2 linked regions of the Deinococcus aerius genome follow. The protein of the gene in region 1 binds, or shares a complex with, the protein of each later gene. Links are inferred from orthologs where the notes say so. Each region holds a gene or a part of one and is shown on either strand. Other genes may lie near its edges. The genes, in order: metK and groL.

What was found.
Region 2: the proteins of metK (region 1) and groL are in contact, whole or in part, in a cryo-EM structure (PDB 8P4O), measured with the Escherichia coli proteins. The link is inferred for Deinococcus aerius from one-to-one orthologs.

The regions. Positions count from the first base shown.
Region 1 is NZ_BFAG01000006.1:182,687-197,439, reverse strand. The notes cover bases 3,686-6,508. They hold metK (methionine adenosyltransferase), read left to right. Parts: upstream 3,686-4,363; coding sequence 4,364-5,653; downstream 5,654-6,508. Other genes in these bases: DAERI_RS10400 (RsmD family RNA methyltransferase), read right to left, coding at 6,398-6,508; coaD (pantetheine-phosphate adenylyltransferase), read right to left, coding at 5,892-6,401; DAERI_RS10415 (GNAT family N-acetyltransferase), read left to right, coding at 3,727-4,191. Outside these bases: DAERI_RS10445 (RNA-guided endonuclease InsQ/TnpB family protein), read right to left, coding at 85-1,284; rocF (arginase), read left to right, coding at 1,466-2,362; DAERI_RS10435 (hypothetical protein), read left to right, coding at 2,373-2,573; DAERI_RS10430 (hypothetical protein), read right to left, coding at 2,575-2,841; DAERI_RS10425 (DUF3248 domain-containing protein), read left to right, coding at 2,886-3,170; DAERI_RS10420 (DUF3809 domain-containing protein), read left to right, coding at 3,178-3,654; more of DAERI_RS10400, read right to left, coding at 6,509-6,949; DAERI_RS10395 (superoxide dismutase), read right to left, coding at 7,014-7,457; DAERI_RS10390 (aldehyde dehydrogenase family protein), read left to right, coding at 7,645-9,066; mobA (molybdenum cofactor guanylyltransferase), read left to right, coding at 9,070-9,657; DAERI_RS10380 (DUF4385 domain-containing protein), read right to left, coding at 9,746-10,237; DAERI_RS10375 (Dps family protein), read right to left, coding at 10,315-10,896; DAERI_RS22395 (hypothetical protein), read left to right, coding at 11,510-11,656; DAERI_RS10370 (MBL fold metallo-hydrolase), read right to left, coding at 11,749-12,651; DAERI_RS10365 (APC family permease), read left to right, coding at 12,732-14,753. UniProt on the Escherichia coli protein: Catalyzes the formation of S-adenosylmethionine (AdoMet) from methionine and ATP.
Region 2 is NZ_BFAG01000019.1:12,824-27,663, reverse strand. Bases 6,480-9,389 are described here. They hold groL (chaperonin GroEL), read left to right. Parts: upstream 6,480-7,069; coding sequence 7,070-8,710; downstream 8,711-9,389. Other genes in these bases: DAERI_RS19825 (PIN domain-containing protein), read right to left, coding at 9,146-9,389; groES (co-chaperone GroES), read left to right, coding at 6,749-7,036. Also shown: DAERI_RS19880 (M16 family metallopeptidase), read right to left, coding at 1-924; DAERI_RS19875 (M16 family metallopeptidase), read right to left, coding at 921-2,180; DAERI_RS19870 (RluA family pseudouridine synthase), read right to left, coding at 2,224-3,135; DAERI_RS19865 (arsenate reductase ArsC), read right to left, coding at 3,145-3,579; DAERI_RS19860 (M23 family metallopeptidase), read left to right, coding at 3,659-4,225; DAERI_RS19855 (class I SAM-dependent methyltransferase), read right to left, coding at 4,375-5,067; DAERI_RS19850 (nucleoside deaminase), read right to left, coding at 5,191-5,862; DAERI_RS19845 (GGDEF domain-containing protein), read right to left, coding at 5,871-6,476; more of DAERI_RS19825, read right to left, coding at 9,390-9,571; DAERI_RS19820 (helix-turn-helix domain-containing protein), read right to left, coding at 9,568-9,936; DAERI_RS19815 (P-loop nucleotide/nucleoside kinase family protein), read left to right, coding at 10,038-10,571; DAERI_RS19810 (dihydrofolate reductase family protein), read right to left, coding at 10,562-11,116; DAERI_RS19805 (helix-turn-helix transcriptional regulator), read right to left, coding at 11,224-11,952; DAERI_RS19800 (P-loop nucleotide/nucleoside kinase family protein), read left to right, coding at 12,036-12,563; DAERI_RS19795 (2,3-bisphosphoglycerate-independent phosphoglycerate mutase), read right to left, coding at 12,605-13,849; DAERI_RS19790 (TerC family protein), read right to left, coding at 13,946-14,764.

The sequences.
Region 1 (14,753 bases):
GCGCCCACTTGGCAGCATGGCTATTCATCGCCCATCCGCCCACCTCCCTTGAAAGCGTCAGGGCAAAAATTGACACTCCAACGGCTAAAGCCGTTGGATTCTTGGTTCGGCGACAGCACTTGCGGAATTGGCAGTTTCCCCCGACTCCGTAGAGGCGCTGTCTCCCCAAGCGTAGATTCCCGCTTGCCCAGCGGTATGGATACCCAACGTGAGAATGTTGCGGGCCGCGTTTTTATCGCGGTCTGCAACGTATCCGCAGTGAGGGCATCTGTGTGTGCGAGTAGAAAGCGTCTTCTCGACCTTGCTGCCACACTCGCTGCAAGCCTGACTGGTGTACTGGGGAGGCACGGGGACGGTGATTCGTCCATAGACCTTCCCAAAATACTCCAGCCAGGTTCTGAACTGATACCAGGAGGCATCGCTGATGAACTTTGCAAGGCTATGATTCTTCACCATGTTGCGGATTCTCAAGTCCTCATAGGCAACCAAGTCTGCCGACTGGATGACGCACCGCGCCAGTTTGATGGCGTGGTCTTTACGCTGCCTTTGGATTTTGAGATGCTTCCTGGCGAGACGCTTCACGGCCTTACGCCGATTGTTCGACCCCTTGACCTTCTTGCTCACGCGACGTTGCAGTTTCTTGGTCTGCTTCTCCGCCTTCCGCAAGAAGTGGGGGTTGGGTTCCTTGTGTCCAGCACTGTCTGTGTAGAAGTCCTGCAAGCCCACATCCAGACCCAGGGTCTTTCCGGTGGCTTCCAATGGCTCCCTGCGGTCGGCGTCCACAACAAACTGAATGTAGTACCCATCCGCCTTCTTGACCAGCCGAACCCGTTTGATGAGCGTGGGGTGGTAGAACAGCAGGTCGCGGGTGCCCTTCATCTTCAGCCTGCCGATGCCGCACTTGTCGGTGAAGGTGATGGACTTCCGGTCTTCGGAGAGCCTCCAGCCCGTTGTCTTGTACTCGACGGAGCGGACGTTCTTCTTGAACTGCGGGTAGCCCTTCTTCCCCTTCACCTTCTTCTTGCAGTTGTCGTAGAACCGCGCCACCGCACTCCAGGCCCGTTCGGCGGCGGCCTGACGGGCCTGGGAGTTGAGGCGGTCGGCGAAGTCGTACTCGGCGGCGAGGACAGCACACTGCTTGTTGAGGTCGTACTTGCTGACCCCACGGTTGTCCATCCAGTAGCGCAGAGCCTTGTTCCTGATGAACTGGGTGACGCGGATGGCTTCGTCTAGAGCGACGAACTGCTCCGCTCTCCCGTAGGCTTTGAACTCAAGGATGACCATGACCACGCGCAGTCTAGCCTTCCTTATACTAAGGCGTCACGCATAAGCTCTAGCACCGCCGCCCGTTGGGCGGCCTGGGTTCTGCATCCCACCGCTGAAGCGGTGGGTTTTCCACCCAGACCCGTTTTTATAATGTTGCAGCCGTGAGGCATAGCCCCTTCCCCGCCCTACCCTGAAGGCCATGAACGTGAACATCCTGGGTATTCCGATGGATCTGGGCGCGGGGCGCCGGGGCGTGGACATGGGGCCGTCGGCGCTGCGGAACGCACACCTGGCGAGAACCCTGCGCGGACTGGGGCACACCGTGTGCGACCTGGGGGACGTGCCCGTGGCCCTCCCCGAAACGATGGACAAGCACGCCTCGGCGGGGCTGGTGTTCCTGGAGCCCATCCTGGAGGCCTGCCGCGCGGCGGCCCAGCGCGTGGCCGCCCTGCCGGACGACGTATTTCCCATCACGCTGGGCGGGGACCACTCGGTGAGCATGGGCACAGTGACGGGGAACGCGCTGCGTGGCGGGACGGGCGAACGCACTGGGCTGATCTGGGTGGATGCCCACACCGACTACAACACGCCGGAGACCAGTCCCAGCGGCAACATCCACGGGATGCCCGTCGCGCACCTGACGGGCCTGGGGGACGCCAGCCTCGCCGGGCTGGGCGGGGGCTGGACCCTGCGCCCCGAGGACATCGTGATGATCGGCATTCGCAGCGTGGACGTGCGCGAGCGCGAGCTGCTGCGCGAGATCGGCGTCAAGGCCTACACCATGAAGGACGTGGACCAGCTCGGCATCACCCGCATCACCGAGGAGACGTTAGAGAGGCTCTCGGACGCGGCGCGGCTGCACGTCTCCTTCGACGCCGACGCGCTCGATCCTTCCGTCGCCCCCGGGGTGGGCACCCCCGTCCCCGGCGGCCTGACGTACCGCGAGGGGCACCTGCTCATGGAACTGCTCTCCGAGTCGGGGCGGGTGACCAGCCTGGACATCGTGGAGGTCAATCCGGTCCTCGACACCCGCAACCAGACCGCCGAGGTGATGGTGGGGATGGCCGCGAGCCTGCTGGGCCAGCGGATTCTGTAACCTGACGCCCATGCCCTACGCCGTCCGCCTCCAGTACATGCACAAGGACGCCCACGGCCAGGACGCCCTGCTGGACGAACCCCACTGGCTGGAGGACGATGCGGGGGGGCGCCGGGTCTTCGCCACCCCGGGGGAGGCGGACGAGGCGGCCCGGCTCGCCACCGACGAGGGATGGCTCTACGAGGTCGTCGAGGTGCCGCCCCTCCCGTAGCTCACAGGTCTGCCAAGTACGGTTGGGCCGCCCCGAAGCCGTCCAGCGCGCCGGGCGAGAGCAGCCAGTCCTCGCCCTGCCGCTGGGCCTGCCCGCCCTGCACCAGCCGGTTCAGTTCGGCCTCGACCCGCTGGCCCACCCGGCGCAGCGGCATCTCGCCCGCGCCCTCCACCCCGCGCCAGGTCAGAAAGGCGCGGTGGAACTCGGGCAGGGCGTCCAGGCCCACGCGGGTTTCCAGGGCTCGCCAGGAGAGGGGGGAGGGAGTCACGCCCCCGGTTCTACTCCCCCGGCGGTCCACGTACAATGGCCCGCATGACTGGCCCCCCGTCTCCTGATGGCGCTGCCCCGGACGGCGCCGCCCCCGACCTGCCCCCGGAGCTGGTGCCCCCCGAACTGGCCCGGCAACTGGAGGCGCTGGGCGCGGGGCTGGTGTGGCGCGTCGGCAAGGACGAGCTGAGTGACGACGTGGTCGTGCGGCTGGGCTACGCCTCGGCCACCCCCCGCTTCGCGTTCCTGCCCCGGCTGCGCAGCGCGAACGACGCCGAGCTTCAGGCCGCGCTCAATGAGAACCGCCTGGTGATCGAGTGGGTGGACTGATCCCCGCGTGCTGATTGAGGCGCACCAGTCCTTTACCCTCGCGCATCCGGGCGGGCAGGAGGCGGCGCTCGCGTTTGTGCGGGACGCGGGCGTGGCCCTGGCGCGCGTTCGCTTCCTGCGAAACCTGCGGGCCGACCACGAGGGGGTGACCGGCGAACTCATCGTCCCCGTCCCCGTGCTGGGCGAGGTGGATCTCCCCTTTCACAGCCTGCTGACGGTGACGCCGGGGGGCGCGACCCTCACGCCGCAGCCCCTCACGGACGAGCGTGCCTGGGTCGAGGTGGCGGGGCAGGCCGAGGTGGACGAGCGGGGCAGCGTCACCTTTCACTTCCACTTCCGCGCCCACCTGACCACCCCCCCCGCCGAGGGCTGGGGCGGCGTGGCCTTTGAGAAGATGGTCCGGGCCGCCGCCGGGCGCACCCTGGAGCGCGTCGCGGGCGAACTCCCCGCCGGAATCTGGGAGGCGATGAGGGCGGACCTCTAGCGCGGGAGATCGGGACTCCATCCCGGCCGATGAACTCCTGAGAAGGGTCACCTCCCCGTGTTACCGTGCCCCATGCCCGCCCTGCTCGACCTTGCCCCCAGCGACCCGCGCGTGATCGACCTGATGAACGCCCAGCAGCGCGAGTTGCGGGCGCTCTACCAGGACACCGACGAGCGCACCGAGCCCTTTGACCCGGCCATCCTCTCCGGCGAGGGCAGCGCGCTCGTGGCGGTCGAGGAGGACGGGCGGCTGCTGGCGTGTGGAGCCCTGAAACGCATCGAGGAGGACACGGCCGAGGTCAAGCGCATGTACACGCTTCCCGAGGCGCGGGGCCGGGGCCTGGGGCGCCAGATTCTCAACGGGCTGATCGAGCGGGGGAGGTCCCTGGGGTTCCGGCGGCTGGTGCTGGAAACCGGAGATTTGCAGGCCGAGGCCATCGGGCTCTACGAGTCGGCGGGCTTCCGGCGCATTCCGAACTACGGTTACTACGTGGGTATCGAGAACAGCCTGTGCTACGAGCTGCCGCTGGATTCGTAGCGCCTTCACCGCCGCCTCTCCCCCATCCCTGCCCTTTGTCCTTTTCCCGGGGCGGGCGGTGCGTTACGCTGCGCCGGTGCCACCTCGCCCGGGGTGGACCGCGCGGGGACCGGGGCGACATCCCTCTCCAGGCCGTTCTGCGAGACGCCTCCCCGCGCGCACAGGAGCGAACATGCGGAAGTTTTACACGTCGGAGTCGGTATCGGAAGGCCACCCGGACAAGCTGGCGGATTTCATCTCGGACAGCATTCTGGACGAATTTCTGCGCCAGGAGCCCAGCAGCCGGGTGGCGGTCGAGACCCTGCTGACCACCGGTATGGCGGTCGTGGCGGGCGAGGTCACGGCGCACAGCGCCCGGGTGGATGTGCAGAAGACCGTGCGCGACGCCGTGATGAAGGTGGGCTACACCCGCGCCAACTACGGCTTCGACGCCGAGTACAGCGCCGTGCTGGTCGCCATCCACGAGCAGTCGCCGGAGATCGCCGGGGGCGTGAACTTCTCCGAGGAGTGGCGCGCCATGACCGAGGAGGAGCGCGCCCGGCCTGGGAACGCCTATAGCCGCATCGGCGCGGGGGACCAGGGCCTGATGTTCGGCTACGCGACCGACGAGACGCCCGAACTCATGCCCCTGCCCATCAGCCTGGCCCACAAGCTCACGCGCAGGCTGGCCGAACTCCGCAAGGCGGCGGGCGAGGCCCGGGAGCGCCGGGCACGCGGCGAGACGCTGACCCCCGAGCAGGAAGGGGCCCTCGCCTTCGCCTACCTGCGCCCCGACGCCAAGGCCCAGGTCACGGTCGTCCGCAACGGCGAGCCGCACGAGGCGACCGAGACGGCGGTGGATACGGTCGTCATCAGCACCCAGCACAGCGAGGACGTGGGGCAGGACCGCATTCGCAAGGACATGATCGAGCACGTGATCCGGGCGGTGATCCCGGGGGACTTGCTCACACCCGACACCAAGTTCTTCATCAACCCCAGCGGCAAATTCGTGATCGGTGGTCCGCACGGCGACACCGGCCTGACCGGGCGCAAGATCATCGTGGACACCTACGGCGGGGCCGTGCCCCACGGGGGCGGCGCCTTCTCCGGCAAGGACCCCACGAAGGTGGACCGCTCGGCGGCCTACTACGCCCGCTACATCGCCAAGAACATTGTCGCGGCGGGGCTGGCGCGGCGGGCGCTGGTGGAGGTCGCCTACGCCATCGGGCGGGCGCACCCTGTCAGCCTACGGGTGGACACCTACGGCACGGGCACGGTGAGCGACGAGAAACTCGCCGACCTCGTGCGCGAACACTTCGACGCCCGGCCCCAGGCGATCATCGCCCAGCTCGACCTGCTGCGGCCCATCTATGCGTGCACCGCCGCCTACGGGCATTTTGGCCGGGAGGAGTTCCCCTGGGAGGCGACCGACCGGTCGGAGGCACTCAGGCAGGCCGCCGAGGGCGTGAAGCAGGAAGCCTGAGGGCAAGGGGGCATCAGGGGGAGGAGGCTGGGGGTCTTCTCCCTCTCCCCTTGCGGGAGAGGGCCGGGGAGAGGGGTGGCAAGCGCCAGCTTGCCCTGCTGCTTCGGCTCAGAACGAGGGGCCTGGACACTCGCCTGGCCTTGTGACGCTATGCCCACTCACCCCCTCCCAACCTCCCCCCTCAAGGGGGAGGAGCTTTTGTGTCTACACCAGGCTTTATCCTCCGGCCCCAGCCCCTCTACCCGTTCTGCGCCGCCCGCCGCTCGTACACCTCCGCGAACTTGCGCCGCAGGGCCGCCGCGCTCGCCCTGGGGACCATCTCCGAGATGTCGCCGCCGTAGCTGGCGATCTCGCGGACCATCGTGGAGCTGACGAAGCTCCAGCGGGTCGCGGCCATGATGAACACGGTCTCCACCTCGCCGATCTGGCGGTTGAGGTGCGCGATCTGAAGTTCGTACTCGTAGTCGGACACGGCGCGCAGGCCGCGGATGATGATGCTCTTCTGCTGCTGGCGCATGTAATCCACGAGCAGGCCGCCAAAGGAATCCACAGCGACGTTGGGCAGATGCGCGGTCGCCTCGCGCAGGATATCCAGGCGCTCCTCCAGGTCGAACAGGTGCTTGCCCTGCTTGCGGGCGTTATGCATCACCGTGACGGTCACGTGGTCGAAGATGCGCGAGGCGCGCGTCAGCACGTCCATGTGCCCGCTGGTGATGGGGTCGAAGGAGCCGGGAAAGACGGCGTTCATGCGGGACCGATGTTATCCCGCGCCGCACCCTCCCGGAGGTACAGGGTGAGGGTGTTGCTGCCATACACCCGCTCCTCGCGCTCGTAGCCGGGGGCCTCGGGCAGGTGCGTCTTGTCGGGATGCTGACAGACGAGCAGGCCGCCGGGGGCCACCACGCCGGAGGCGAGCAGGGTGGCCGTCAGTTTGGGAATGTCCTGCACGTACGGCGGGTCGCTGAACACCACATCGAACTGGCCCAGCCGGGGCAGCAGACCCAGGGCGTCGCCGCGCAGGAGGCGGACGGGGAGGCCCAGGAGGCGGGCGTTCTCCTCCAGCGCGCGGATGGCCCCCGCGTTCTTCTCGATGAGGGTGACCTCGTAGCCCCGGCTGGCCGCCTCCAGCCCCACGGCGCCGCTGCCCCCGTGCAGGTCGAGAAAGGTGCCGGAGGGCGCGCGGGAGGCGAGCAGGTCGAAGAGGCTCTTGCGGAGGCGGGCGCCGCTGGGCCGGGCGCTCGCGGGGACTTTCAGGGCGCGGCCCTTCGCGCTGCCGCCCAGGATTCGCACGCTCACGGGAGGCAGGGTAACGCAAGCGTCCCGGTTCGTGAGGAGCCGGGACGCAGGCAGGGGGTGAACGTTACATCTTGGGCATCTGCACCGCCGTGCAGGCCACGCCCGCGTCGGCCGGGGTGCCCGCCGCGTCGCTGGCGGTGTGGATGTTGAAGTAGGTGGCGTTCATCACGTCGGCCTGGGGTGCGCTGCCCATCAACATCAGCATCCCGCTCGCGTCGGTCTGCCCCACGATCTTGCTGCTCATGATGGGCGCGCCGCCGCTCTCGCAGGGGTTGGGGCTCGCCGTGCCCTGGAGGTGGTAGTGCGCGACGTAGTACTGGTTGGGCTTCAGGCCCATAACCTGAGCCTCCGTCATGATCACCGTGCCGTACCGCTTGCCCATCACCGTCCCGGTGGGGCTCAGGTCCCCGGCGGCGGGCTGCTTGCCCAGCGTGTACGGGCTGCCGGACAGCGTCATGGTGCAGGAGGCGAGGACGAGGGGCAGGGCGAACGCGAAGAGCTTCTTCATAAGCGACCTCCGGGGTGGAAACCGATCAACTGTGACCTACGGCAGTTTGACCCCCCCTCCAAGCTCAACAGTGTTCGCTGGCGCGCAATCTCAGGACAAGCTAAAAGTGGGCGGGGGTGGGGGCACACGTTCCCGCCCCTTGGGGTAGCCTGGCCGCACACCCCACTGCCCCGCCGGAGGTTTCCCCATGACTCAGCCTGTCCCCCCCGAACTCCAGGCCCTCTTCGACGCGCAGCAGGGCTGGCGCTGGCGGGCCGCGCGGACGAGCGCCGGGGAGCGGCAGACGATCCTGCGCCACCTGCGGGAGGGCATTCGGCGCCACCGGGTGCGGCTGGCCGACGCCCTCGCACTCGACCTGGGCAAGAGCCGCGCGGAGGCCGAGATCATGGAACTCCACCCCACGGTGGAAGAACTGGGCCACGCCGTCCGTCACCTGCCGCGCTGGATGGCGCCCCGCCCGGTGCCCACGCCCGCCACCCTGATCGGCACCCGCAGCGAGGTCCAGTTCCAGGCGCGCGGGGTCACGCTGATCCTCAGCCCGTGGAACTACCCGGTCAACCTCGCGCTCGTGCCGCTGATCTCCAGCCTGGCGGCGGGGAACACGGTCATCCTCAAGCCGAGTGAAAAGGCCCCGGCGACTGCCCGCGCCCTGCGCCTCCTGCTGGAGGAAGTGTTCGAGCCCCACCTCGTCGCGGTCGTGGAGGGGGACGCGGGGGTGGCGGGGTCACTCACCACCCTCCCCTTCGACCACATCTTCTTCACGGGGAGCGGCGAGGTCGGGCGCCGGGTCCTGGCCGCCGCCGCGCCCCACCTCACGGGCGTGACGCTGGAACTGGGCGGCAAGAGCCCGGCCCTCGTCCACGCGAGCGCCGACCTCGCCCTGGCGGGGGAGCGGATCGCCTGGGGCAAGTTCCTGAACGCCGGGCAGACCTGCGTGGCGCCCGATTACGTCCTCGTGCCCGAGGAGCTGCGGGACCCGCTGGTGGCGCGGATGATGGAGGTCGTCGCCCGCCGCTTCGGGACGGGGGAGCGGCTGCGCAGCGGGTCCGACTACGGCCGCCTGGTGGACGGGCGCAGCGTGGAACGGCTGGAGCGCCTGACCCGGGGGAGCGTGGCGGCGGGGGCGAGGGTTGTGCTCGGCGGTGAGTTCAACCCTTCCTCGCGCTTCATCTCGCCCACCGTGGTGACGAATGTGACCCCGGACATGCCGCTGATGCGGGAAGAACTCTTCGGCCCGGTCCTCCCGGTGCTGACCTACCGCGACTTCGGCGAGGCGCTCGCCCTGATCCGCCGCCTCGACCCGCCGCTGGCGCTGTACGCCTTCCTGGACGACCGGGACGCGCTCGCCCGGGTGGAGCGCGAGACCACGAGCGGCGGCCTGGTCGTGAACGGCACGGTGGTGCATCTCGTCAATCCGAACCTGCCCTTCGGCGGGGTGGGCGCGAGCGGGACGGGCCGCTACCACGGGGAGTACGGCTTCCGCACCTTCAGCCACGAGCGGGCGGTGATGCACGAGGGGAAACGCAGCTCCGTCCGCCTGCTGTATCCCCCCTATGGCCGGGCCGTCCCGCGCCTCGTCGCCTGGGCCCAGCGCCAGCTCGAGCGCTGAGCCGTGCGGGACGTGACGGCGGCGATCACGGCGGGAGGCCGTTCCAGCCGCTTCGGCAGTGACAAGGCGGCGGCGCGGCTGGAGGGCCGCCCACTCCTCGAACACGTCGCCGCCAGCCTGGAAACCTGCCCCCGGCGCCTGCTCGTCGCGCCGCCCGGACGCTACGCGCTGCCCGGTTGGGTGAACGTGCCCGACACCCGCCCCGGCGAGGGACCCCTCGCGGCGCTGGAGGCGGCCCTGGAGGCCGCACAGGCTGAACGCGGGCCGGGGTGGGTCGCTTTTGCCGGGGTGGACATGCCGCGCCTGACCCCCGCGTACTGGACGGTGCTGGGGCAGGCCCGCACCCCTACGTCTCGCGCCGTCCTCGCCCTGGACGCCGGGGGAAGGCCGCAGCCCCTCGCCGCCCTGTACCACACTGACCTGCTGGAACAGGTGGTCCGGCTTCTGGACGCCGGGGAACGTCGGCTGCGGGACGCCGCCCCACCCGCCCTTACCGTCACTGTGCCGCACCCGCTCATTCAGGCCGTCAGTCCCCACGCCCTGCGGAACGTGAACACTCCCGCCGACCTCGCCGCGCTGGGGGAACAATGAAAAAGCCGCCCCTTGGGCGGTGATGGAAAGAAGATAGCGTGGGATGCAGGAGAAGTCAACTTATGCAGCCCGATTCTTGCAGCGGCCCCTACCCGTAGCGTGCCTTGTGTTCCTTCTTGAGCCGGGCGTACTCCTCGTTCGCCTCCGCCTCTTCCCATTTCGCCTTGAAGATGCGGGCGGATTCGGCCTTAACGGGGTCTTCCGGGGAGCGGGGAAGTTCGGGGCGGCCATGCGCACCGCTGCGGCCTTTCTTGTCCTCCGGCACCGGACCGTCGTACTTCTTGCCGCCTTTGTGGTTGGCGTAGCGCCGCGAGCGGGTGTAGCCCATCTGGAGGAACTTGCGGGCCATATCGGCGCCCACGAAGTCCCCGGCCTCCAAGTACGCCAGGAACATCCGGTAGATCGTCTCGCTGCTCTGGCGGGCGAGTTCGGGTGTGGCGAAGCGCCAGTGCGGGAGGAGTTCTCCCTTGTACGGCTGCACCAGCAACACGCCCTGCTCGCCCACGCCGACCCGGTACAGCTCGGGGTGGGCCCGCAGGTCGAGGTGGGCGTAGTCGAGGGAATAGTCGAACTTGGGCATGGGAGAGGCAAAAGGCTGAAAGCGGATGGCAAAAAGCAGAAGGACCCTCGCCTTCTGCCTGTTGCCTTGCGCCCGCTTCAGTTCATCCGGTCGTCGTCCATCATCGCCTGGAGCATCCAGCGAATCTTGTCCATGGTGGCGGCGTAGCCGTTGTAGAGGTCGGCGGTGGCGGGGTCGTTGGCGTCGTCCACCGTCTTGGAGTCGTCGCGGTAGCCGCGCGAGACGCGGGTGAGGTCCTGCACGAGGTCGGCGACCTGGGTGCGGGCGTCGCGCACGGTCTCGGTGGGCACCTGCACGAGGCTGAATCGTTCGAGGTCGCTCGGCGCGGCGACCGGGCTACCCCCCAGGGCCACGAGGCGCTCGGCCTGCTCGTCAATGCCGTCGAAGATCTCCTCTATGAACTCGTCGTAGGCGAGGTGCAGGTCGCGGAAGAAGCGGCCCCGGATGTCCCAGTGGTACTTCTTGAACTTCAGGTACAGGCTGATGGTCGTGGCAAGGTTGCGTTGCAGCGTCTCGCTGACGACGCCGAACTCCTCCTCGGACAGGTAGCCGTGGTCCACCAGGCGGTTATTCACGGTGTTCAGGTGCGCGGCGTCGGCCTTGGCCTCGCCCTGGGCCTCGACCCCCTGGGCACCCGCCTCAGGCATTGCCTGCTCCATGGCCTGATCCTGAACGGGCTGGTCCTGACCCGCTTGATCCTGGGCCGTCTGGTCCTGCACGCCGCTCGCCAGCACGGCGTCTTCCTGCACCGCATTTTGCTGGGGCTGGCTCTCTTGGGGGGTTGCCTTGCGCCTCGAGGTCCGGCCAGTTCCCGCCTTGCCCGCGCCGCCCGACTTGTCCGTGCTGCCCGACCCCGTACCGCCCGACTTGGCCGCCTTGCTCCCTCGTGTCATGGGTTCACGCTACGCTGCCCGCCCGGAGAGGCCCATAGGGGGTTTCTTCACGCATCCGCCCCGGGGCTGGCTGGGCTGACCTTCCCATGACCGACCCGCACGAGACGGACAGGCTGTCAGACCCGCTGGACGAACCGCGCATCCTGCTCCAGGGCGCGCAGGTCCTCACCAGCTTCCTGATCATCCTGCCGTTCAACACTGAGTTCAGCGGCGTCCTGGCCTCGGAGCGGTGGGTGTACGCGGCCACCTTCCTCTGCTCCCTGACCAGCCTGCTGCTGAGCGCCCCGGCCCTGCACCACTCCCTGCGCCGCCCGGTGAGTCATCCGCGGCAGTTCAAGGAGACGGTCACCCGGCTGGTTCAGGCTGGGGCCGTCTTCATGTGCTGGCGACCCGGCTGGTGGCGAGCCACGTCCTGCCCGGCGCGTTCGGCTGGATCGCCCCGGGAGGAATCGCCCTGCTGCTGGGGGTGTGGTGGGCCGTTCCCCTGTGGCACGAGCACCGGGAGTACGGGGGGCGCGGGCGCTAGGGCGGGGCGCGGAAACCCTGTCGTGCTGAGCGAACGCGAAGCATCTCCAGCCCCTTCGCCTTGCTCAGGGTGACAACCTTTTGAGTCTTGCCCTAGAGGCTTGCGAAGGTTAGTCGGTTCCCCTCCACCCTCAACTCCACCGCCCCCGCCTCCTGCAACTCGGTGAGGTGGGCGCTCACGACCGCGCGGCCCAGGACCACCGCCCCCGCGTTCGTCATCTCCACACCCAGGGCGGCGCACACCCGGGCGAGCAGTTCGTCCACCGGGGCCGCGCCCGCCCGCACCGCCTCCAGCACGGCCCCGGTCGTCCGCTCGTAGGCGGCGAGGTTGGCCGCCACCAGCCCGGCGAGGTCCCCCGTCGGCTCGCCGTGGCCGGGCAGTACGAGGCGCACGCCCGCCAGCTCTCCCAGCCGTGCGGCGGCCTCCTTCTGAAGCCGGGAGTCCGCGCAGAAGGTCAGGGGGTGCTTGCCCAGGCTGTCGGGGCCGAAGAGCGCGTCGGCGGCATACAGCACGTCCCCCACCCGCACGGCGACCATCCCCATGGCGTGCCCCGCCACGTCCAGCAGCTCGACCTCCACCCCGCCGAGGCGCACCGGCCCGGTGTCCGGCAGGGGCCGCGCGGGGCTGGCGGGCGCGAGCAGGAATTTGGTCTGGAGGTCCCGCGGGGGCCGCGCCCCGAAGAGGAAGAGGGGTTCGAGGATCGGCTCTCTAATAATCGCCGCCTCCAGGGGCGGGGCGTAGACCTCCAGCCCCGGAAAACGCTTCAGCAGGAAGGCGTTCCCGCCGTGGTGGTCGGCGTGGCTGTGGGTGTTCAGGATGGCGGTGGGCGTGAGGCCCATCCCCTCCAGCGCCCGGAGCAGCTTGCGCGCGTGGCTGTCGTCGAGGCCGGTGTCCACCAGCAGCGCGCCGCCCTGGCCGTCCTCCAGCACCACGCTGTTCACGGCGCCGGGTAGGAAGTGGACGCCGGGCGCCAGGGTCTGAAGCGGGGAGGTCATGGGGACAGGATAAACAGCCCTGCAAGCCCGGTCAGGCCGCCGACATGGACGAGCCCGGGGGACTGGAGTAGCCTACGCCAATGCCCTCTCCGGTGCATTCCGCGCGGCCCCGCAGCGCCTTTACCCGCTGGTTTCTCGAGACGGCCGACCCGCCCGAGCGCGAGGGCTTCTACGAGGACGAGAAGGTGGCCCGGGCGCGGCAGCACACCCACCCCTGGTGGCAGGTCATGTGCCTGACGGGCGTGGACTACTTCTCCAGCCTGGGGTACGCGCCGGGCATCGCCTTTCTCGCGGCGGGGGCCCTCTCGCCGGTGGCGACGCTGGTGCTCGTGCTCGTGACCCTGCTGTGCGCCCTGCCCATGTACCGCCGGGTCGCCTACGAGAGCCCCCACGGGGACGGCTCGCTGAGCATGCTCGAACGGCTGCTCGCCTACTGGCCCAGCAAGCTGCTCGTGCTCGCCCTGCTGGGCTTCGTCGCCACGGGCTTTGTCATCACCATCACCCTGTCGGCGGCGGACGCGGCGGCACACCTCATCGAGAACCCGCTGCTCAAGGCGGCCCTGAGCGGCAAGCAGGTCATCATCACGCTGGGGCTGATCACGCTGCTGGGCGCGGTGTTTCTCAAGGGCTTCAAGGAGGCCATCGGGATCGCGGTCGCGCTGGTCGCGCTGTACCTGGGGCTGAACGTGATTCTGATCGGGCGCGGGCTGCTGGAGGTCGTGACGCACTCCAGCCTGGTGGGCGACTGGTGGAGCGGCCTGCGGCAGACCTACCTCTCGCCCCTGGCGCTGATCGGGGCGGCGCTGCTGGTGTTTCCCCGGCTGGCGCTGGGCATGAGCGGCTTCGAGACCGGCGTGGTCGTGATGCCCCTCGTGCGCGGCGACCCGGGAGACGCCCCCGAGCGGCCCCTCGGACGCATCCGCAATGCCCGGCTGCTGCTGACGACCGCCGCCACGATCATGAGCGTGCTGCTGCTCAGCTCCTCGGTGGTGAGCACGCTGCTCACGCCCAAAGCGGCGTTCTGGCCCGCGATCACCTACACCCACAACGTCAATGCCGCCGACCTCGCGGCGGGCCGCGCCATCCTCAACGTTCCCCTCGACGACCCCGCCAACCCGCGGGTGGTCCACACCCTGGAGCTGCCCCCCGGGCGCACCGGCACCTTCACCGTCTCCGTCCCGGCGGGGGGCACCACCGTGCCGCTCACGGTCGCGGTGACCCCACTGCCCGGCTCCGGGGCCGATAGCGTGACCGTCACCAAGCCCGCCGGGGAGGCGAACGGTCGCGCCCTGGCCTACCTCGCGCACCGCACCCTGGGCGAGGGCTTCGGCAGCCTGTACGACCTCTCGACCATCCTGATCCTGTGGTTTGCGGGAGCGTCGGCGATGGCGGGCCTGCTGAACATCGTGCCGCGCTACCTGCCCCGTTACGGCATGGCGCCGGAGTGGGCCCGCGCCACCCGGCCCCTGGTGGTGATCTTCACCGGCATCTGCTTCCTGGTCACAATCCTCTTTCGTGCCAGCGTGGACGCCCAGGGCGGGGCCTATGCGACCGGCGTGCTCGCCCTGATGACCTCGGCGGCGGTGGCGGTGTTCCTCACCGAGGTGCGGCGGGGGCACCGGGTCGCCTCCGTCCTGTTCGGCCTGATCAGCATCATTTTCATCTACACCATCAGCGTCACCATCCTGGGGCGCCCCGAGGGTCTGTACATCGCCCTGCTGTTCGTCGCGGCGATCCTGGCGATCAGCGTGGCCTCGCGCGTGAGCCGCTCGACCGAGCTGCGCGTGCAGCAGGTCGTGTTCGACGGGGAGGCCGAGCGCCTGATGCAGGAGACCCGCCAGCGCGGCCTCCCCGTGCGCTTCATCGCCAACCGCCTGAACGCCGGGGACACCACCGAGTACCGCCTCAAGGAGCTGGAGGTCCGGCTGGACACCCACCTCCCGCAGGGCGAACCCGCCCTCTTCCTGGAGGTGGAGGTCACCGACCCCAGCAACTTCAGCGACACCGTGACCGTGACGGGCGTGCGGGTGGGCCGCCACGCGATCCTGCGCGCCCGGGGCAACAGCGTGCCCAACACCATCGCCGCCGTGCTGCTGCACGTG
Region 2 (14,840 bases), on another replicon or contig:
CTCGGGGTCGCAGGAAAAGCCGCCCTCGAAGGTGCCCGCGTCGCGGAATTCCAGGTGGGCGAGATCGGCGGAGTCGGCCAGCCCGGTGTCCAGCAGCGCCCAGTACAGCAGGCCGTTCTCGCCGCCGATGAGTTCGGCCAGCACCACGGCGGCCTCGCGCAGCGGGTGGCGGGCGGGCAGGCCGGGCAGCGCGAGCGCGACCTGCACCCGGGCCAGGCGGTCGTCCTGAACGGTGCGGACGGTGCCGGGCGGGGTGGGCGCCGGATCAGCAGGAGCCATCGGCCCTCCGGCGGGCCAGCCCCGCAACTCCTCCCGCGCCCAGGTGAGGACCCGCTCCGGGTCGAAGGCGCCGACGACCGCCAGGGTCACCCGGTCCGCCCCGTAGCGCTCGCGGTGGTGGCGCGCCAGCGCCTCCCGGGTCAGCGCCCGCACCGTCTCCGGCGTGCCCAGGACCGAGTGCCCCAGCGGGTGCCCGCCCCAGTAGTCGGCCCGCAGCTCGTCGGCCACGCGCACGGCGGGCTGCTCGGCGTACATGGCGATCTCCTCCAGGATCACCCCGCGCTCGGGCTCGATGTCGGCGGGGCGCAGGGCCGGGCGCATGAGTTCGGTCAGGGTGTCCAGCAGTTCGGGCGCGCACTCGGGCAGGGTCGCGGCGTGGTAGACGGTCGCCTCGTCGCCGGTAAAGGCGTTCGCCTGGCCCCCGAGTTCGTCCAGCCGCTCGTTCAGCTCGGCGGCGCTGACCCGCTCGGAGCCCTTGAACAGCAGATGCTCCAGGAAGTGCGAGGCGCCCATCTCCTCCCGGCGCTCGTCGCGGGCCCCGGTCGCCACGAAGTACCCGGCGGCGACGGTCTGCGCCCCGGGGTCCGGTTCGAGGAGGAGGGTCAGGCCGTTCGGGAGGGTGCGTGTCAGGGTAGGGGGCGTCACGCGGCCTCCCCGGGACCGAGGGTCACGACGGTCGCCGCCGGGGCGGGATCGTACCCGGCCAGGAAGGCATTCACCCGGTCCAGGGTGAGGGCCGCCAGGCTGGCGCGCAGCTCCGCCACCGGACGGACCCGCCCGAACACGGCGAGGTCACGGGTCAGGCCCCCCGCGCGGGCGCGCAGGCTTTCGGCGCCGAACACGACGCTGGCGGCCAGACCTGCCCGGGCGCGCCCGAACTCGGCGTCCGTCAGGCCCCGCGGCAACCGGGCGAGTTCGGCGAGCAGGACCTCCAGGGTCTCGGGTGCCCGCTCGGGCGTGCTGCCCGCGTAGGCCGACAGGAAGCCCCGCCCCCCCAGCAGGACGGGCGACGCGCTGACGCTGTAGGCCAGCCCCCGCTCCTCGCGCACCGCGTGGAAGAGGCGGCTCGCGCTGCCCCCCGAGAGCGCGGTCAGGGCGACCTGCCAGGCCAGCCAGTCGGGGCTGCCCGGCGAGACCCCCGGCGCCGTCACGCTCAGGTGCGTCTGCTCGGCCTCCCCGTGCGGGACGTGGGCGCGCAGGCCGGGCCGGAAATCGGCGGGCACCTCCCCGGCCTCGCCCGGCCCCCACCCGGCAAAAGCCCGCTCGACCAGCGAGCGCACCTCCCCGGGCTCGGCGTCGGCCACCACGCCGAGGACACTTCCCCGGGTGCCGTAACGGGTAAAAAAGGTGTGGAGATTCTCCACGGTGAGGCGTGAGAGCCCCTCCGGCGTGCCGCTCGCCGGGTGCGCGTAGCCCGCGAAGGGGGAGACCGGGGGCCGGGGAAAGGCGAGCCGCCGCGCCTCCACCGCGAGGAGGTCGGGCGGGCTGTCCTCCAGCCCCTCCAGGTCCTGCCGGGCGAGGTCGGTCAGGACGGGCAGTTCCCCCGGCGGGAGGGCCGGGCGCCGCAGCAGGTCGGCGACCAGCCCCAGGGCGGCGGGGAGGTCCGCTCCCAGCCCGCTCACGCCAAAGCGGGTCGCCTCGGGGCCGACGCCCCCGCTCCGGCGCAGGCCCAGGTCGTCGAGCGCGTCCTGAAAGCCCCGCGCGTCCCGGCCCCCGGCGCCCTTGTAGAGCCACTCCTCCAGCACGCCCGCCGAGCCCTCCCGGCCCACGGGATCGTGGGCGCTGCCCACCGGCACGCGCAGGTCGAACGCGAAGCCCGGCCCCGGGCGGCGCTCGAACGCCAGGGTCAGGCCCCCCTCCAGGGTCCACACGTGCGCCCGGGGCGCGGCCACAATCGTCACCGGGGGATTGTAGCGCCGCCCCGGGACAACACCGGGAGCCAGGTCACGGGGAAGGCTCGTCCGCCGTGAGCAACTGTGGTGGGGGCGGGGCGTGCAGGGTCAGGGTTTCGCCGCTCAGCGGGTGCGGAAAGGTCAACCGCGCCGCGTGGAGCAGGTAGCCGCCGTCGCCCGGCAATCCGGGGAGGTCAGCCCTCGGCACCCCGCCCGGCGCGTACAGCGGATCGCCCACGAGCGGGTGCCCCACCGAGGCGAGGTGAATGCGGATCTGGTGCGGGCGCCCGGTGGGGATATCCACCTCGAAGAGGGTCTGGTCCGGGCGACGTTCCAGCACCCGGGCCTGGCTTAAAGAGGGTTTGCCCCCTGGACTCGCCGCGAACACGCTGCCCAGCCGGGGGTGCGGCACGGGGCCGATGGGAGTGGCGATGGTGTACGACTCCTGCTCCGCCACGCCGGACGCGAGCGCCCGGTAGACCTTCCGCACCCCCCCGTCACGCCACGCCCGCGTCAGCACGGAGGCGGCCTCGGCGGTACGCGCGAACAGCACCAGCCCGGAGGTGCCGCGCCCCAGGCGGTGCAGCGGGGTGGCCCCCGGGAAGTCGCGGCGAACCACGCTGAGCAGCGTGTGGTCGAGGAATCCGCCGCCCGGCAGGGTGGGGAGCCCACTCGGCTTACCCACCGCCAGAAGCGCCGCGTCCCGGTAGAGGAGTTCGTAGCCCAGCGGCACCTCCTCCTCGGGCCAGGGGGGGCGCCGCCATTCGAGGTGCTGGCCGGGCCGTAATTCCTCGCCGCCCCGCGCCACCTCGCCGTCCAGGCTGACCTCGCCCCGGTCCAGTCGGGCGCGCCATTCCGACTCGTCCGAGTGCGGATACCGCCGCGTCAGGTAGGCGAGGACGGTCAGGCCCCGCGCCCGGCCTCCCAGTTCCTCGCGGTAGGTGTAGCCGCCATTGAGGGCCATGCCCCCAGGCTAGCGGGTGGAGGGGGGTGGCGTCCCGTCCCGCAGCGCCCCCACGAACTGCCCGAACTGCTCCCTCATCCCGTCGCGCACGGCCCGCCAATCCTCCAGGCTCCCACCAGAGGGATCGGGAAACGGGTAGTGCAGCCGGACGGTCTGGCCGGGATAGACCGGGCAACGCTCGGCGGCACCGTCACAAACGGTGACCACGTAGTCGAAGCTCCGGGGCTCGGGCACGTCCCACAGCGTCTTGCTGGTGTGTCCGTCCAGGCTCAGGCCGATCTCGGCCATGACAGTCTTCGCGCCCTCCTTGATGAAGGTTGCCTCCGTCCCCGCGCTGTGGACATCGAGCGCGACGCCAAGGTCCCGTGCCGCCGCGCGGGAGAGCGCCTCGGCCATCTGGCTGCGGGCGGAGTTGTGGGTGCAGAGGATCAGGACGCGCTTCACAGGGGCAGCATAGGCACAGCGCCCCACGGGGAGGTGAGGGCCACCGAACGGAGTTGGACAGGGTGGCCTCCCATCTCTCATGGCCGCGCCCCATCCTGGAGAGGTGCGCCTGCGCCGACCTCCCCGCCCCCTGCGCCGCCTCGTGGCCCTCGCCGCCGTCCTCGCGCTTCTGGCGGGCGTCCTGTCCCTGCTGTGGCCCTCCATCGAGCAGGCCCGGCGCTACGCGGCGCTGCTCTCGGCCCCGGTTCCGGCGGCGGGGAGCTTGCCCAACCCGCTGCCCGGCCAGCGGTTCGCGGACACCTGGGGTGGGGCGCGCAGCGGGGGCCGCCGCCACGAGGGGGTGGACATCTTCGCACCGCGTGGCACGCCGATCCGGGCCACCACGCGCGGCCTCGTCCTGAATGTCGGGGAGAACCGGCTGGGCGGGCGCACGGTGATGGTCCTGGGACCCGGCGGGCAGCGGCACTACTACGCGCACCTCGACCGGTATGCCGACCTCAAGGAAGGGGAATGGATCGAGGCCGGGACGGTCGTGGGCTATGTGGGGGACAGCGGCAATGCGAGGGGGACACCCACGCACCTGCACTACGGCATCTACACCCCGACCGGGGCGATCAATCCGTACCCGCTGCTCAGACAGGAGTAGATACGGAGTTACGGAGACTTCACCGTCCGCGTTGCCCCTGTCCCTCCAGAGGCCGCCAGCCCTCACGGTGAGCAGACGTTCGCACCGCTGGGACGCCATCCTCCCGTTCCGCCACGCTGAGACCATCACTCCCTGTCCCTGATAGATGTTCAGGGTTTCCGGCACACGTACTCCGCGAAGATACCCGACGCGCTGCACATCGATTCCACCACCACGAAGCCCGCCCGCTCCAGCATCACCTCCAGCAACCACGTATACGTGCTGAATTCATCCCGCACGTGCGCTTCCAGCTCACTCCTCGGGAACCCTTGCGCGGCGGTCAGCGGTGCAGCTTGCAGCCACGCGCCGATGCGTTCGTCCATCTCCTCAGGCCCGAAGCCATACACCAGATCCCTTAAACGCAGCACTCCACCTGGCCTGAGCAGCCTGTGAATGCGCCGCAGGGCCTCTACCTTCCAGAAGTCGGGCAGGTGATGTAATGCGTTGCGCGAGTACACGAAGTCCACCGGCTCACCCGGGTGCCGGTACGTCAGGAAGCCCGCCTCAACGCACCCAACGTTCGTGATGCCCCGCGCCTCCGCTTTGCGGCGCAGCACGTCCAGCATGAGCGGTGAGACGTCCACGGCGATCACACGCCCACACACCCGCGCGGCGGACAGCGCGAACTCTCCGGTGCCCGCGCCGAAGTCGATCAGGACCTGAGAGTGGGACAGCCCGAGCTGCTGGAGGAGCTGCACATCGGGCGCGGGCTCCACCTGCGCTTTGGCGTCGTAGGCCTCGACGTGCTCCGGGGTGAGGTGCTCCAGGCCCGCGTGGGCGCGTTCATCGAAAATCCAGGACATGACGCCTCATTGGGCCACAGGCCGGACACGCCGCACATCAGTCAAATGACCGTGCGGGAGGCGGAGTTGGGAGCGGTCGGGTGCGCTCACGGGCCGGGGAGAGGTTGCGATACCGCATGGACATCACGCCAGAACCTCCAGCACCTCATCCAGGCCCGCGCCCCGGTCCCGCAATGTGCGAAGAGTGCCCGCCTCATGAAGCCGCGCCGCGTGCGCCCAGTCCTCCACGTACTCCGTGAAGGTCTTCAGGAAGGGACTGTCCGGGTGGTATCCCTCCCCCAGAAAGCCGACGAGGGCGAGGCGGAGTGCCAGCCGCTGCACGGCTTCCGGCGCCTGGCCCACCCGAATCCCCTTGCGCGACACGTAGGGGTCGTGCGTGAGGATGTGGGTCGAGCCCGCCCAGGGGTCAGGGGCGGCGTACTCCAGCGCCCGCAGCCCGCTCATGGCAACCGCCCCGGCGCACTGCGGGCAGGGCTGCACGGTCGTCAGCAGGGTCCAGGTGCGGACCTCGGGGGGCTCCGTATGGGGCAGGTCGAGCAGCGCGTTGATCTCCGCGTGCGCCAACTCATGCCCGCTAATCACGCCCGCCACACCCCGGGGCTCCCCCAATCGGTTGCGCCCCCGCGCGATCACCTGCCCTTCCCCGTCCACTACAGCGGCGCCGATGGGGTAGGACCCGTGACGGTAGGCTTCCCAGGCTTCGGAGAGAGCAGCGTGCCATCCAGCCGCCAGAAGTCGGTGGCCCGCGGTGGGTGGAACTCGTTCCCCTTCCGCTCCCCACTCACCCCTCCCCACTTCCCGCCTCACAACGCCTCCCGGTACCGCTCGATCAGGCTGTCGAGCGCCTCCCGCAGCAGCGACGCCTCCGTCCGGCCCAGCGCCCCCGAGAGCTTGGTCAGCCGCTCGAGTTGGCTCTTGGGGTAATAGTTGCTCTTCAGCACCATCTTGCCCTCCACATAGATGCACGCCCGCGAGCGGCCCTCGCGCTTGGCCCGCAGCAGCGCCTCGTCGGCGGCGCGGTAGAGGTCGGCGAAGGTGTGGGCGTGGGCGGGACGGGCCGCCAGCCCCACGCTCAGGCCCAGGGTGCGCGGCCAGTGCGGGTCGCGGTGGATGTGGAAGTGCTTGATGACCTCGTCGAAGAGGATCAGGGCGGTCTCGGCGGCGGTCTCGGGCAGCAGGACGGCGTACTCGTCCCCGCCGATCCTCCCCACGATGCTGCCGCTGGGCAGGCTCCCCGAGAGCAGCCGCTCCACCCCGCGCAGCACCCGGTCCCCCTCGGCGTGGCCCAGCGTGTCGTTGAGCTGCTTGAAATGGTCGAGGTCCAGGACGGCCAGGGTCACCGGGGCACCGTTCAGGGCCTCGAAGGCCTCCTCGAAGGCGGGGCGGGCCAGGATGTTGGGACGGGGCATGGCGGGTTCTCCTTTTCAGAATCAGAAAAAGGTCAGTTTGGGGTCCTGGTATATAGAAGTATTATATATACGTCAGAACTATTACGGCGACCAGAAGGACGGGAAAGCAGCGTCCCAGTGGGGCTTGAGCGTCCCAGACTCAGATTCTTGTACTCCTGGTGTTGACATTCTTGAGCCTGAGGGGCTAGGATTCCGTCTGCAACGGCAAAAACTGCCGGGTAAGCCGGTGAGCTGTCCGTTCCATCACTTCATTTCACAGGAGGTACATACCCATGTTGAAACCATTGGGCGACCGCGTTCTCGTGGAGATCATCGAGGAAACCGAGCAGAAGACCGCCGGGGGCCTGTACGTGCCTGACACCGCCAAGGAGAAGAGCCAGCGCGGGAAGGTCATGGCCGTCGGCAACGGCAAGCTGCTCGACAACGGAACGCGCGTCGCGCTGGACGTGAAGGAGGGCGACACCGTGTACTTCGCCAAGTACGGCGGCACGGAAGTCAACCTGGACGGCAAGAACTACTCCATCCTCAGCGAGCGCGACATTCTCGCCATCGTCGAGTAATCCCCACCTTCACTTCACCCGAGGAGGAACCCCATGCCCAAGCAACTCGTGTTTGAGGAAAACGCCCGCCGCAGCCTGGAACGCGGTGTCAACGCCGTCGCCAACGCCGTCAAGGTCACCCTGGGGCCGCGCGGCCGCAACGTCGTGATCGAGAAGAAGTTCGGCTCCCCCACCATCACCAAGGACGGCGTGACCGTCGCCAAGGAAGTGGAGCTGGAGGACAAGCTCGAGAACATCGGCGCGCAGCTCCTGAAGGAGATCGCCTCCAAGACGAACGACATCACGGGTGACGGCACCACCACCGCCACCGTGCTCGGCCAGGCCATCGTGAAGGAAGGCCTGCGCAACGTGGCGGCGGGCGCCAACCCCCTCGCCCTGAAGCGCGGCATCGACAAGGCCGTGAATGTGGCCGTCGAGGAGATCAAGCGCCAGGCCGTGTCCGTCGAGGACAGCGACGCGATCAAGAAGGTCGCGGGCATCTCGGCCAACGATCCCCAGGTCGGCGAGGAGATCGCCAACGCGATGGACAAGGTCGGCAAGGAGGGCGTCATCACCATCGAGGAGTCGAAGAGCTTCGACACCGAGGTGGACGTCGTCGAGGGGATGCAGTTCGACAAGGGCTTCATCAACCCCTACTTCATCACCAACCCCGACAAGATGGAGGCCGTCCTGGAGGACGCCTACATCCTGATCAACGAGAAGAAGATCAGCGCGCTGAAGGACCTGCTCCCCGTACTGGAGAAGGTCGCGCAGACGGGCCGTCCCCTCCTGATCATCGCCGAGGACGTGGAGGGCGAGGCGCTCGCCACCCTGGTCGTGAACAAGCTGCGCGGCACCCTGAACATCGCCGCCGTGAAGGCCCCCGGCTTCGGTGACCGCCGCAAGGAGATGCTGCGCGACATCGCCGCCGTGACCGGTGGTCAGGTTGTGTCCGAGGACCTGGGGCACCGCCTGGAGAACGTCGGCATGGACATGCTGGGCCGCGCCAAGCGCATCCGCATCACCAAGGACGAGACCACCATCATCGACGGCCAGGGCAACCAGGCCGAGATCGACGCCCGCGTGAACGCGATCAAGGCGGAACTCGACACCACCGACTCCGACTACGCCCGCGAGAAGCTCCAGGAGCGCCTCGCCAAGCTGGCGGGCGGCGTGGCCGTGATCCGCGTGGGCGCGGCGACCGAGACCGAACTCAAGGAGAAGAAGCACCGCTACGAGGACGCCCTCTCCACCGCTCGCTCGGCGGTCGAGGAAGGCATCGTCGCGGGCGGCGGCACCACGCTGCTGCGCGTGATCCCCGCCGTGCGCAAGGCCGCCGAGGGCCTGGAGGGCGACGAGGCCACCGGTGCGCGCATCCTGATCCGCGCCCTGGAGGAGCCCGCCCGCCAGATCGCCGCGAACGCCGGTGAGGAAGGCAGCGTCGTCGTGAACGCGGTCATCAACTCCGACAAGCCCCGCTTCGGCTTCAACGCCGCGACGGGCGAGTACGTGGACGACATGATCGCCGCCGGTATCGTGGATCCCGCCAAGGTGACCCGCACCGCGCTCCAGAACGCGGCGAGCATCGGCGCCCTGATCCTGACGACGGAAGCCATCGTCAGCGACAAGCCCGAGAAGGCGGCTGCGGCCCCCGCGGGTGGCGGCGCGCCCGACATGGGCGGGATGGACTTCTAACCAAGAGCAGGACAACGGAGGCCGGGGCGTGATGCTCCGGCCTTCTTCATTTCCTATCTGTCAGCGAAGTCCTTAGGGAGACGAGATGTGTGGGATCACATGCACACAGATAAGTACAGATATTCTCCCAAGTACTCCCTTCGCCCTAGCTTCGTATTGTGGATGTCTCGCATGGTCAAGTCCTCCACGAACTGTAACCCCGTACCGGTGGCTCTCGAGTACACGTCCACATAGACAGGTAAGGGGCCGCCGCTTTGCAAGAGGGCGGCCAGTAGACGGTAGGCGTCATCGCGCGTGAGAAGAACCTCCCCGTCCTCAGTCGTCAGCACGCGGTGGACAGAGAGGAAGCCTTCTACATCAGAGCTGAGCATTCATTCCTTCTCTCGCTATAGACGTAACGTATGGGGAAGACATGGCCCAGCTTCAACCCCGCGATCACTCACTCTCAACCTCTTCCGGCATCTTCACGGGCATCCCCAGCGCCCTCCCCGCCGCCAACACCCGGGCGTCCCGCGTGACCAGAGCATCCGGTTGGGCAACGTACAGCAGGTCGAGCAGGTGCCAGTCGTTCGGGTCGCTCAGGGAGGGCCAGGAGTGCCGCACGACCGGGGCATGGTACTCCCCCAGGAGCAGAAGATCGGCGGCAGCGGCAAACGCCATCCCCGAGGTGATCCCGAGGCGCGCCACGCTGGCATAGTCCAGCACACGCTGGGTTTCGAGCAGCAACGCCTCGCCGAACACGAGTTGGGTCTCACGGGCGCGGAAGGTTCGCCACACATGGGCGAGCTTCGTATCGCGGCCCTGAGCATGAGCGGCGACCGCACTCAGGAGACACTGGGTATCGAGAATCAGGCGCCTCAAGTCTTCGGGAACCGCTTCTGGATGTCCGCCTGGGTGAGGGCGGGCAGCGCGTCACGTTGGGAGTGCTGCTGGGACCGGACCGCCTGGACCGCCTCCGCTACGGCCACCTCTACCTCCTCCCCGGTGTGTTCGGCCAGAGCCCGCTCCAGCGCGAGGAGGCCCGCTCCGATGCCAAAGAGTTGGGAGGCCCGCTCCAGGCCCAACCAATCGGCGAGATCGGTCGCCGTGATGCGGTACTGCTTGCGCTCTTTACCCCCCACTTCGAGCGCCCGCAGGTCCCCCGCCATGATCCTGCGGCGGATTGTTTCCGGTGTCACGCGCAGGACCGCTGCCACTTCCGCTGGTGTGAACACAGTTTGCCCCATTGACACCACCATAGGAGCAGATTACCAAAAGAGCCAATTTAAGCACAATATATGTACGCTCCGGCAAACAAAAGCTCCTGAAGGGGCCTTACTCTTCTTCAATGCCCCCTATCCTCATCGTCTTCTCCGGCCTCCCCGGAACCGGCAAGAGTACGCTGGCCCGGCAACTCGCCGGGCAGGAGCGGGCGATCTACCTCCGGGTGGATACGGTAGAGGCGGCGCTGCTGAACGCCGGACACCGGCCGATCACCGTGGAGGGGTACGCGGTCGAGTACGCCGTGGCCGAAGATAACCTCCTCCTGGGGCTGAGCGTCGTGGCGGACTGCGTGAATCCCGTAGAGGCGACGCGAGCGGCATGGAATGACGTGGCGCAGCGGACGGGGAGCCACCTCATCAACGTCGAGGTGGTCTGTTCAGACATGCAGGAACATCGGCGACGGGTGGAAACCCGCCGGGCCGACCCGGGCAGCCATACCGGCCAGTGGTCCCCGCCGGATTGGGAACAGCTCCAGACCTACGCCCGGGAGTACGAGGTCTGGACCTCCCCCCGCCTCGTGCTGGATACGGCGGGGCGAACGCCCGAGGAGAACTTCGAGGCCCTGCGCCTGCTCCTGGCGGGCCAAGCTCACCCCTGAGTGGGGGTCGGCTGTTCGGGCCGGTAGCTCAGCACCACGACCCCCGTGGCCGTCGTCTGGACCTCCGCCAGATGCAGCGCGGCGCGGCTTTCCCCCGAGAACAGGCGCCTGCCCTCGCCCACCACGACCGGGCAGACGATCAGGTGGAACTCGTCGATCAGGCCATGCTCCAGCAGCGAACGCACGAGCACGCCGCTGCCGTAGATCAGGATGTTCGTGCCCTCGCCCCCCTTCAGCGCCCGGACTTCCCCGGCGATGTCACCCGAGAGGGGCGTGGCGTTCCAGGTCAGGTCGGTCAGGGTGCGCGTGACGACGTGCTTGGGCAGGGCGTTGATGCGGGCCGTGAACCCGTCGTCATCAGGGCGCGCCATCCACGCCCCCGACATGCCCTCGTACGTCACCCGGCCCAGCAGCAGCGTGTCGCTCCCGAACAACCACCGGTCCTGCAACTCGCCCAACTCCCCATTGAAGTACGGGGCGGTCCACATGGGGTCGCTCATGATGCCGTCCAGGCTCAGGTATTCCACCGCGATGATTTTTCGCATGATCCACACTCCTTCGCCGTCGTGCCAGGGAACTGGTCCTCCCGCACCACACCAGGAGTATGAAAGGGGGCGCCACCGAAGTCTTGTACCGGAACGACACCCCCGACTTACTCAGCCGCCGGGTCCTGCCGCCCCAACTCCTGACTGCTGAGCGGTGAGTGCGGCCAGACTTCCCCCAGGATGCGCGCGGGGGTCTGGCCGATGAGGTGCCGCAGCGCCCGGGTCAGGTGCGGCTGATCGGTGTAGCCCAGGTCGTGGACGACATCCGGGATCGCGGCCCCGGTCTGGAGCAGCGCCGCCGCCCGGCGCGCCCGCTCGATGGTGAGGACCGAACGGCTCGACAGGCCGGTGGCGTGCAAAAAGCGCCGTTGCAGGGTGCGGAGGGTGGCCGGACGCCCGGGCAGGTCCGAATTCAACAACAGGTCGACGGTCGGCTCGAGCCGCAGGAGCCCGAGGCGCACGAGGCGGTCGACGAAGGCGTCGGCGTCCTGACTGTCCGGGACCGGGAGGGATTCGTCGTGCAGCCAGAACGTGCCCCCGGTAGCGGGCAACACCGCGTGCCGGTCGAGGAGGTGCGCGGGCGGAAGCGTGGGAACGAAGACGCCGAGCCTGAAGGTGATGCCGAGGAACTCCGCGTCCGGGGGCACGTGCGCGACGGTCGCCCGGCTCTCCGGCCCGCGCAGCACGGCGGAGGTCATTCCCCCGTGGCGCGTGAACACCAGTTCCGACCGGGTCACCGCGAGCGAGGTAAAGGACCCGGCCCGCTCACTCTCGGCACGCCAGACCGATTCGACCAGCGGGGACCCGGAGACCTGGCTCTCGGACGTGAAGACCATGACCACCGCCAGTATGCCCCGCGCCCCGACCCTCCTCCTTTCGGGGAATGCTCCCCGGCACAGGCCGCCCTACACTTCCGCCCATGCCCCCCACCCTCCTCGTCGTCTCCGGCCTCCCCGCCTCCGGCAAGACCCACCTCGGCTCGCGGCTGGCGCGGGAGCTGGGCTGGCCCTTCGTGACCAAGGACGAGTACAAGGAACTCCTGCATGAGCATCTGCCCGACCTGACCCGCGCGCAGGCCGGGCCGCTGAGTTTCGAGATCATGTACCACGTGGCGGGCGTCATGCTGGCGGCGGGCGGGAATGCCGTGCTGGAGACACACTTCTACCGGGGACTGAGCGAGCCGAAAATCAGGGCGTTGGCGGGGACACACGGGGCGAAGGTCGTCCAGGTCTTCTGCCATGCCCCGTTAGAGGAACTGAGGCGGCGGCACGCGGCGCGGGTGGCCTCCGGGGCGCGTCCCCACATCGACCAGCCCTTCGACCATGCCCGGTTGCCGGAGAGCGCCTGCTGGACGCCGCTGGCGCTGGACGGTCCTCTCCGCGAGGTGGACACCACCCTCCCCCACGACCTCGCCGAACTCGCCCGCTGGGTCCGGGTATACGGCTGAGGGGGAAGGTCCACCCGGAACCCTCCCCCTCTTGCCTGCCCTTACGCCCCGTACTTTTGCAACTTCAGCGCGTTCGCCATCAGCAGCGGCATCACGTCCGTGCCCCGGCGCAGGCCCAGGCTTCCCTTCCCCGCCTCCTCCTCGGTGTAGCGCCCCGCCAGGTCCTTGCGGCCATAGCGGCTGTTGATGAGCAGCGGGACCGGGTGCCACGAGTGGCTGGTGAGCTTGCTGGGTGTGGAGTGGTCGCCCACGATGCACAGCACGTCGGGCTGGAGGGCCAGCAGCGACGGCAGCAGCTCGTCGAACAGCTCGATCTTGTGGACCTTCTCGGCGAAGTCGCCGTCCTCGCCGGTCGAGTCGGTCTTCTTGATGTGGAGGTAGAAGAAGTCGTACTTCGCCCAGTTCTCGGTCAGGGCCTTCACCTTGCCCTCCAGCGCGTCCTCCTCACCCTCGACGGGGAGTACCTCCATCCCGACCAGGCTGGCGAGGCCCTTGTACATCGGGTAGGAGGCGATGCAGGCGGCATTGAGCTGGTAGATGTCCGCGAAGGAGGGGAAGTGCGGCACGTCGCTGTAGCCGCGGAACAGCACCCCGTTGACCTGCGGCTCCTCAGCAAGGACGGCCTCGGCCCGTTCGACAAACTTGTTCACGAGCTCGGCGGTGCGGGCGCTCGTGGGGTCCTGGGCGACCGCGAGGTGGGGCGGCACGCCGGTCACCTGGGGGTCCACGTCGCTGATGTTGGCGCCCAGGCCCTGCCCGGCCTCGTCCACCCCCTGCGAGCGGAAGACGACCACGAAGCGGTGTTCGGACTCGGTGTAGACCTCGACCGGGGTGCCGTCGATCTCGGGGATGGCCCCCCGCAGCCGGGCGACGATCTCGGCGTTCTTCTCGTTGCTGGGGCGTCCGGCGCGGCGGTCCACGATAATGCGGTTCTTGCCCAGCGAGGCGAAGTTGCCGCGCACGGCCACGTCCCCCGCCCGCAGCCTCACGCCGATGCCGACGGCGGAGAGCGCCCCGCGCCCCACCACGTACTTCAGCGGGTCGTAGCCGAAGAGGCTGAGGTGCCCCGGGCCGCTCCCCGGCGTGATCCCCGCGCCGACCAGCTCGACGAGCCCCAGTTGCGACTCGCGGGCCAGCGCGTCGAGGTTGGGGGTGATGGCAGTGGCGAGTTCGGTCTCGCCGTTCACCGTGAGGGGCAGGCCGCCCACGCCGTCCAGGACGACCATCAGGATCTTGCTGTCGGTCTTTTTGGCGATGTGGCGAACGGTGTCGATCAGGTCGCTCATGGGGTTACTGTACCCCGCACACCAACACGGGGACCGGGGTGACATAGGACAAGGGGCCACCCCACACGGGAGGTGACCCCGGGGGACGGCGGGGCCTCAGCGCCCGTCTACCCGCCCATCCGCCGCGTCGGCGACCGTCTCGTCCATCCGGTGAACGATGGCCTCCGCCCGCGCCTCCGCCTCGGCCTCGCTCATGGCGGGGCGGCGGGTGGCGATAAAGGAGCCGATGATGGCGATGGCCGCCATCACCCCCCAGAAGAGCGGGGTGGGCAGGTGGAGGGTCGGCACGGCCGGGAAGACCTCGTGCGCGGCCTCCAGGGTCTCGACGCCCAGCTTGACCGCGATCCAGCCCACGAGCGCGTAGGCCACGTTGTCGAAGGCGGGGTACTTGTTGAGCAGCTTCAGGAAGATCGTCGCCGCGAAGCGCATCAGGATCAGGCCGACGATCCCGCCGATCACCACGATGGTGAGGCCCTGCTCGCGCGGCATTCCGGCGGGGATCAGCGCCACGCCCGCCAGGATGGAGTCCACCGAAAAGGCCAGGTCGGTGAGGTTGAGCAGCACCACGGTCGGCCAGAAGCCGCGGCCCCGGGCGCTCCCCGCGGCCTCCTCCTCGCTGTGGCCCTTTTTCACGAAGTGGCTGACGGCGAGGTACGCGAGGTACAGGGCGCCAAAGGCGCGCAGCCACCAGTACTCGAGCACGAAGGCGGCGAGCAGCACGCCCAGGATTCGCAGCACGACCGCGCCGCCGATGCCGTAGGCGAGCGCCTTGCGCTGCACGTTCACCGCGAGGTGGCGCACCATGACGGCCAGCACGAGGGCGTTGTCGGCCGAGAGCAGACCCTCCAGCAGCACAAGCGTGCCGAGGATGGCCCAGGTCTCGGCGGTCAGGGGGGGCATTTCGAGTCCGAACATCAGGAGGCCAGTCTAGCCGGGCGGGTCATGAGCCACAGGTCAGGGTGTCCCGGCCCCGGCGGGGGTCGGGACAGGG